DNA from 2 places in the Thermanaerosceptrum fracticalcis genome. Region 2 is predicted to be linked to the other one. Evidence: a T-box and tRNA genes for the amino acid it is inferred to sense, from the RefSeq annotation. Region 2 holds a T-box; the other holds one or more tRNA genes.

Region 1 (4,425 bases), 930 kb from region 2:
AGTTCATTCTTCACAGGGTATAATATACTTCCTTTAACACATAATAGAAACAAGCTTATACCTATATACTTTAGTGAGGTGAATGAATTGGCTAAAACACTATATGTGGGCAATCTGCCATGGGCAACTACTCCCGAGGATTTAAGTGCAGCTTTTAGTAACCATGGTCAAGTTATCAGTAGTCGGATCATCAAAGATAAAGAAACAGGTCGTTCCCGTGGTTTCGGTTTCGTTGAAGTGGCTGATGAAGATGCGGAAAAAATGATTGCTGCTATGGACGGTAAGGAATTTAATGGAAGGACCTTAACCGTCAATGAAGCAAAAGTCCGTGCTGAATAGTCAATACCGACTGGAATCTGCCCCCTGTAAACTAGGGGGTTTTTGTATGGAGAGGAAAGATGAAAGACTTAAGCTACTATAAGGAAATCATCAAGGAGAAACTTAGTAAAAAAAGATTTGAGCACTCCTTGCGTGTGGCAGAAACAGCCTTGGAAATGGCCAAAAGTAGGGGACTCGATGAGGAACAGGTTCATCTTGCCGCACTGCTCCACGATTATGCTAAAGATTTACCTTCTGATGAACTTTTGCGAATCGGCCGGAAAAAGGGTATTATTTTATATAAAGCTGAGGAAGTCCAGCCAGATTTATTACATGGTCCGGTAGGAGCCTGGCTTTTAAAACAGGAACTGGAAATTACCGACGAAGCTGTCTTGCAGGCTATACGTTATCATACTACAGGACATTATCCCATGACTGAGCTGGATAAAATTATTTATCTCGCAGACTTGCTGGAGCCAGGACGTACCTATGAGGGAATTGCCTCCCTAAGAGCGATCTGTGCAGAAAATATAGACAAAGGATTACTTTTTGCCTTTGATTCCACGCTCAGGTATGTTCTGGAACGAAAAATGCTCATTCACCCCTTGACTGTGGAGGCAAGAAACTGGCTTCTTCTCCAACTTCATGATAATTTTAATGATGAGTAATGATTATAGATATTTATTTTAAAAAGGAGGCTTTTCATGGATAGTAAAGAGGTAGCGCTCCTGGCCGCCCGGGCAATTGACGAAAAGAAAGGTAGAGATATATCGATCCTTAAATTAAAAGAGCTCTCTTTGATTACAGATTATTTTGTCCTGGGCAACGGTAATTCTCGAATCCAAACTCAGGCTATTGCTGATAACGTGGAAGAACAGTTGGCTAAGCAGGGAATCATGCTTCTGCGCCGGGAGGGTTACCCCGAGGGCAGGTGGATTTTAATGGACTTCGGTACAGTTGTTGTTCATATCTTTCAGGAAGAAGAACGTAACTTTTACAATTTGGAAAGGTTGTGGGGAGACGCCCCCAGGATACCTTTTGCCGGGCAAAAACAATGAAGAGCTATGGTGAACTGGCCAAAATATATGATAAGCTGATGGATCATATTGACTATGCCGCTTATACCGATTTTTATTTAAGCCTGGCGGCAAAACATGGCTGGAAGGGGCGGAAAGTCCTGGACTTAGCCTGTGGTACGGGAAATATTTCTTTAGAGCTCCTGAAGCGAGGCTACGAAGTCCAGGGGCTGGATATTTCCGAGGAAATGCTCATGGTGGCCGACGAAAAAATATTTGCTTCTGGTTTTACTCCCCGTCTATATCGTCAAAACATGAGAAATTTCCAGCTCATGGAGAAGGTTGACTTAGTCATATGTGCCTTTGACAGTCTAAATTACCTGTTAAAAGAAGAGGACCTGGAGAGAACCTTTTCTTGTGTGTACAGGGCTTTGGACGAGCACGGTCTCTTTCTTTTTGATGTCCATAGTTATCATAAGTTTACCCATGTGCTGGGTCAGAATACCCTGGCCTACGCAGGTGACGATACCTGCTATATCTGGCAGAATAATTTTTCAGCGGAAACCGGTATTTGTCAGATGAACCTGGATATCTTCCAGCAAGATAAAAGCGGTATGTACCGGCGTTTCCAGGAATATCACCAGGAACGTTATTATTCGGAAGCACAGTTGAAGCAGTTGCTGGAAGGAAAAAATTTGTCAGTGTTGGGTATTTACAGTGACCTGAAGTTTGCTGCTCCTCACCCCGAAGCGGAAAGGCTGTTTTACGTAGCGCAAAAGGCTTAAATAAATTTCCCAGGAAATTCATTTATTTTTAAGGTTGACAAGATGTCCTCCAGTACATATAATCTATATATGTGAGGTCAATGAGGCCCAAAAACATATACGGGGCTATAGCGCAGTTGGGAGCGCGCTTGACTGGCAGTCAAGAGGTCAGGGGTTCGAATCCCCTTAGCTCCACCATTGAAATTAACACACCGATGAGGTGTGTTTTTTTGTATTGGTTACAATATAAGAACCCCTGACCTCGAGGGGGCTTGGGGGAGAAGCTCCCCTAATTGGATAAGGAGGGTCACAGCGGAGCGTCCTAGGGAACCATCCGGTTCCCTGGGAAAAGGGCGTGAGCCCTTGGGTCGGCGGGTTCGAATCCCCTTAGCTCCACCATTGAAATTAACACACCGATGAGGTGTGTTTTTTTGTATTGGTTACAATATAAGTGGACTGTACTCGGTTTGCTGGACACGCAGAAAGGTTGTTATAATAGAACCTAAAGAAAGGGCGTGTTAGGCAAATGACTGAAAAGAGCAAATTTAGCGCTGACTACAAGAAAGAAATCGTTAAGCCTACTACAGACCTTGGCAAGAAACCCGTTAGTATAGCAGAACAGACATATGGTCATTGAAGAATAAAAAAGTGCTTAAAAGAAAAAGGATAAAATGTAGTAACCGGCGTTTAGCACGACTGATGAAAGAAAACGGGTTAATCAGCCGCCTGAAAAGAAAATACAAGGCTACTACCAACTCAAACCATGGCTACCCCGTAGCCCCTAACCTTTTAGAGAAAGACTTTAAAGCTGAAAGGCCTAACCAGAAATGGGTTGGTGATATTACATATATTCCGACAGACGAAGGCTGGCTTTATTTAGCAGCTGTAGAAGACCTCTTTCACAAAAAGGTTATCGGCTGGGCACTGGACAGTCGTATGACAAAACAGCTAACCATTGATGCTATTGAACAGGCGATTATTAAGAAAAAAACCTGCCCAAGGACTATCTTTCATTCTGACAGGGGATCCCAATATGCTGCCTATGCCTGTCAGGATAAGCTTGTTGCCAGGTATACGGCAAAGCATGAGCGCCAAAGGTGATTGTTATGACAACGCTTGTATGGAGTCCTTCTTCGCCACACTAAAAAAAGAACTTGTCCATGGCTATGTTTGCAAAGCGAGCATGTAAACCCAATCCACTAAATTTTCCAGCACTAAAATTGTTTAGGTAAAGCAACAATAATAACGGACAATAATTTATTAGGAGTGGTTAAGGTGTTCAAGATTAAAGACAGAATTGTTTTGGGCGTTGTGGCCGGTTTAGCCGGAAATGCCATAAAAATGGCGATTGATGAAGTCTCCATAAAAAAAAAGATATCACAGCGTTCGTTCCGTAAAACTGCTGCCGGTGTGTGGGTGTCAAAACAAAGTGAGGCGACTAACATAAAAGGACAAATTCTCGGGGGCTTACTTGATTTTGGGATGGGTATATTGGGTGGTATTGCATCGGTATATTTACTGTCTAAAACCGGGCGAGACCATATTGTAACTAAAGGAATTACTTCAGGAATAACAATGGGTTCGTTTATTACTTTTATTTTGGGTGCTTTACCCACAAATCAAGTTAGACCAACGGATGCCGCTAGTAACTTATCCTACATGGCGAGTCATGCTGTATACGGGCTTGTTACAACTGCCGTAGCCGCAAAATTAGGCCACCCATCGTTATTTGATACCAAACCGCAAAACGATTACCTTAAGCCTTCGGAACCGACCACAGAACAAATAAAGAGCAATGTAATGCCAATAAAATCCAAGAGTTGCAGGACGGAAAGAAAACAGCCTCTTTAAAGTTGTTTAACACTAGGTAAAATCGGGGCATTAGCGCAGTTGGGTATTTACAATGCTCCAGGACCAATTTTAACCATAAGTAGGAAACTTACGCTAGCCAGGGCGTGAGGATTTTGTCGGTATGCAAGGGGCTATTTATTTTTAGTCAAGCAATCACCTTATGGGGCAATGTTTCATATACTACATTAAAGACAACATCCCAATATGAAAGGAGAATTGTTATGGCTAATGTAAATGCACCTGATCCTGGTTGTGGTTTCTTCCCATTCTTTGGAGGACGTGGATTTGCTATTCTCTTTCTGGTAATCCTCATCCTCTTATTATTCCCCGGATTCTGGGGTGGAGTCGGCTATTAAGCCATCTATTTAAGTAGGAATTAAGTAGGAACCTCCTTCTGAAAACCCCCTTTCACGGGGGTTTTCTCATATATTTTGGAGATATTCCTGTTAGATATTATCTTTTCTGAAGGATAAATC
Region 2 (4,425 bases):
AACTGTTCTATGGTTTTTTCTTTCTGTTTTAGGTCTTCCTGTAAAATCTGAATACGGCGCTGTATTTCGTGGGCAGGCGTCTTTAAGCTCGCTGATATTTCCTTAATGTGATTCTCACACCCCCGCAGATAATTAAGGACTTCAGCGCCTGTGACCGCCTCAATCCGACGTAAACCAGCACCTATGGCAGCTTCACTGATAATCTTGAACAACCCGATTTGACTGGTATTTTTTACATGGGTGCCGCCGCACAGTTCCTTGCTGAATTCTCCAATGGTAATGACACGCACTGTGTCACCGTATTTTTCTCCGAAAAGGGCCATAGCTCCCATTTCCCTAGCCTCACTTAAAGAGGTTTCCAAAGCCTCTACATCCAGGGCTCGTAAAATCTGTTCATTCACAATGTCCTCGATACGTTCCAACTCTTCGGAGGTTACGGACGCAAAGTGAGTAAAATCAAAGCGCAGCCGTTGGGGTTCTACAGCCGAACCGGCCTGGTGAACGTGTTCGCCCAAAACCTGCTGCAGGGCTTTATGGAGCAGGTGGGTAGCCGTATGGTTACGGGCGGTAGCATGTCGGAGGCTGGCCTCTACGACCATGGTGACTGTATCTGTACTTTTTACTTCCCCGGAAACGAAGCCGGTATGGACAATTTTACCGTCAGGCATTTTTTTCGTTGTAGTAATTCTTATTTTCCCATGGGGCGCCAGGATTTCTCCCTGGTCACCAACCTGTCCGCCACCTTCGGGATAGAAAGGTGTGTCAGGAACTACAACGTACACTTCATCACCTTCATGGGCTGCACTTACCAGTTCACCATCTTTAATCAGGGCCAAAATATTGACCTTACCGGTTAAACTGCCGTAACCGCTAAAATTTGTAGCCGGTGCATCACCTATAAGGTTTGTTACCGTTAAGGCCAAATCCCAGGCCCTTGCTTCCTGGCGGGCCGCTCTGGCTCTTTTCCTTTGTTCTTCCATGGCCTGGTTAAAACCTGCCAAATCTACCCTTAGACCCGTTTCTTCGGCAATATCCTGGGTTAAATCCAGCGGGAAGCCAAAGGTATCGTACAAACGGAATATTTCCTCTCCCGGTATGGTATCCCGGCCTTCTTCCTTTAATCTCTTCACAATGTCCTGTACCAGGCGCAGCCCGTCATTAAGGGTCTCATGGAATCTTTCTTCTTCAATACGGATAATTTTCGCCACATAATCCATATTATCCTGTATTTCCGGGTAAGCCCCTTTCATCAGGTCGACTACCACAGGAACGAGCTTATACATAAAGGGTTCATCTATACCCAGGACTTTACCGAAACGAACAGCTCTCCTTAAGATACGCCGCAGCACATAACCCCTGCCCTCGTTTCCGGGCAGTACACCATCACTTACCAGGAAAGTACAGGAACGGATATGGTCGGCAATAACCCTGAAGGGGAAGCCCCTGTGGTCACCATGATAAGATTTGCCGCAGAGTTCCTCCACACTCTGGATAATACGTTTCAGCAAGTCTGTATCGTAGTTACTGTCTACCCCCTGCACCACAGAGGTGATTCTCTCTAAACCCATACCTGTATCGATACTTGGGCGTGGCAGGGGTGTCATGGTTCCGTCTGCATCACGGTTGTACTGCATAAATACCAGATTCCAGATTTCCAGGTAACGGTCACAATCACACTTACCGATTCCGCAGTTGGGACCACAGGTATATTTTTCTCCCCGGTCAATCAAGATTTCGCTGCAGGGCCCGCAGGGTCCGGTATCGCCCATAGCCCAGAAATTGTCTTTTTCACCGAGTCTAATAATCCTTTCGGCGGGTATAGGCGTTAACTCTTGCCACAGTTGGAAAGCTTCGTCATCATCCTGATAAATGGTGGCATATAATTTATCTTCCGGGAGTCCCACCACCTTGGTGAGGAATTCCCAGGCATAGATAATAGCATCCCTTTTGAAATAATCACCGAAGGAGAAATTCCCCAGCATTTCAAAAAAAGTATGATGGCGGGCTGTTCTTCCCACAGTGTCCAAATCATTATGTTTTCCGCCGGCTCTTACACATTTTTGCGACGTGGTGGCCCGGGAGTAGGGGCGCTTTTCCAAACCTAAGAACACATCCTTGAACTGGTTCATCCCTGCATTCGTAAATAAAAGGGTGGGGTCATTATGGGGTACAAGGGAAGAACTAGCTATACGCGTATGTCCTTTGCTCTCAAAATATTTAAGAAACATTTCCCGGATTTCATTACCACTAAGCATATGTAAAACCTCCCTTTAGTATCTTTTAATAATAAAAAAACCCCATCACTAACACTTTCGTGTCAGGGACGAGAGTTCGTCTCGCGGTACCACCCTGCTTACCGCCGAAGCGGTCTCTTTATTGGTACATGACCATGGCATGTAAGGGTATGCCCCCGCTGAAGTCATCCTTCAGCAACTCCGGGATGGCTTTCAACCAGACCTCCTGAGAAACCTTACAGCCCCAGGGTTTCCTCTCTGGACAGGCGGTGTAGTTTACTGATCCCTTCACGGTTTTTCCAATATTACTCAACATGTTAATTATACGAAAAGGGCATATCCTTGTCAACGAAACTCAAAAAAGACGAACAAAGATATGTTTAAGAAGAATCTTGCTTATGGCGGCCAGGGGTATGGCCACCACTAAACCAGCCAATCCCCATAATTGTCCGCCTGCCAGCAAGGCAAAAATAATGACAAGGGGGTGCAGTCCTACGCAATCACCCAGTACTTTCGGCGAGATAATATTCCCCTCAATCTGCTGAACTAAAAACATCACACCCAGGACATAAAGAGCCAGCCATTTGGATTTGATGAGGGCCAGTAAGAAGGCAGGTATGGTGCCGATAATAGCCCCGAAATAAGGGATGAAATTCGTTACTCCCACCACAATACCCAAAAGTACGGGAAAATCCATACCGATCAAATACATGCCCAGAGTGGTGAGGATGGCCACCAGGAAGGCCACCAGAAGGTTCCCTCGGATAAATTTACGTAAGACCAGGTTAATTTCGCTGGCAATCTGGGCTGCTTCCGCCCGGAAACGCACGGGAATGAACATCAAAGCATATTTACCTAAATTGTTAAATTCTTTGAGAATGTAAAAACTAAGAATGGGTGCAAGGATAAAATTAAAACTCTGGGAAAAAAAATGGATAATCCCCTGGACCAGCCCCTGTATCAGGGAGATAACCAGGCTTTCCCCACGGACAATGGTTTCATCGGTCACCTGTCTGATGCTGTCCGGGATAGGAACACGACTGTACTCTTTTTGTATTTCCCTTATTGTATCCTGTATAAACCGGGTATACTCGGGGACAACCTCGATGAGTTTATTAAGGTCAACCAGGATAATGGGCAAGGCATAAAAAATTATCAGGAGGAAAGCGCCCATAAAGAAAAAATAAATGAAAATGATGGCCCAAGCACGGGGTATTCTGCTTTGTTCTAAAATATCCACAAAGGGGTCCAAAATATAAGCAATGATAAATCCGATAAAAAAAGGCGTTAAAATGGCCCTTACAGACCAAAGAAACCAAAAGAGCAGTAATAAGACCAGTAATGTACCAGGAATACGTAAAATTTTATAATTCATTGCTTCCCGCCACTTTAGTTATAATGCCTCACCTGTGTTGTTTAGTTAATAAATTGACAAAGAAAGCAAGCTTAAGCTTGCTTTTTACTTTTCCACACTATTTTTTCATGATACGTCTGAAATCATGCGTCATCTCAGAGATAATTTTCCCAGCCCGGCGGCCTATTTTCTTAGTTCTCCCCATGAGATATTTTTCCGGGGTTGGTTTCATTTGGGGGCTAGTAAAGAGTCCGACTAAGGTTCCAAGTATTCCTCCGACTAGAAGACCATTGATAAAGCCCCGCCGCACACCATCACCTCCTGACTTTACAGAATGCTTGCGGGTTCATGAAAATCAATCAAACTGCCGTCTTCGGCCACTGAGTAGATTTTAATGTTATCACCCTGTTTTTGATATTCCACAAAACAATCCCAGCAGTAAAACTGGTCTACACCCACCTTACCCACAGACTTACCGTTACAAACCGGACATCTCAATGTCTTCCCTCTCCCTTACGTTCTCTTAATCTGCCACAATAAAAACATCGTCGCCATAGGTTACTACATCGGCCTGGGCTATGACAGACCTTCCCATTAAGAAATCTTTCAGGTAACCGTCAGATATTTCATAACCGACCACACTACCGTTACATTCTTCGATGACAATGTCTTCTATAGTTCCCAGGTTCTTTCCGCTGATGGTCATGACCCAGGAACCGCAGTAAGCAGTTTTTTCCACGGGGACGCTTTCTACCTTCTGGTTGTCTTCTTTACTTTTGATAAAAATAGCATCTCTCCCTATGCTGACAATGTTTTCCCACGGGACGTAACATATCT

What was found. A T-box is a leader RNA that pairs with one kind of tRNA and senses whether it is charged. The one in region 2 lies ahead of alaS (alanine--tRNA ligase), so its partner is inferred to be a tRNA-Ala.
Region 1: it has a tRNA-Ala gene. The T-box ahead of alaS (alanine--tRNA ligase) is inferred to sense a tRNA for this amino acid. The anticodon was not compared.

The regions. Positions count from the first base shown of each region.
Region 1 covers NZ_CP045798.1:1,454,251-1,458,675, reverse strand. Annotated here, with positions in the region: gene BR63_RS07625 (RNA recognition motif domain-containing protein) at 88-339, shown strand; gene yqeK (bis(5'-nucleosyl)-tetraphosphatase (symmetrical) YqeK) at 399-986, shown strand; gene rsfS (ribosome silencing factor) at 1,023-1,376, shown strand; gene BR63_RS07610 (class I SAM-dependent DNA methyltransferase) at 1,373-2,119, shown strand; tRNA gene BR63_RS07605 (tRNA-Ala) at 2,221-2,296, shown strand; gene BR63_RS07600 (IS3 family transposase) at 2,747-3,199, shown strand; gene BR63_RS07590 (hypothetical protein) at 3,374-3,949, shown strand; gene BR63_RS19740 (hypothetical protein) at 4,171-4,305, shown strand; gene BR63_RS07585 (methyl-accepting chemotaxis protein) at 4,403-4,425, opposite strand, start outside.
Region 2 covers NZ_CP045798.1:522,881-527,305, reverse strand. Annotated here, with positions in the region: gene alaS (alanine--tRNA ligase) at 1-2,255, opposite strand, end outside; T-box leader at 2,317-2,535, opposite strand; gene BR63_RS02700 (AI-2E family transporter) at 2,590-3,609, opposite strand; gene BR63_RS02695 (YtxH domain-containing protein) at 3,707-3,898, opposite strand; gene BR63_RS02690 (hypothetical protein) at 3,916-4,086, opposite strand; gene BR63_RS02685 (PRC-barrel domain-containing protein) at 4,112-4,425, opposite strand, start outside.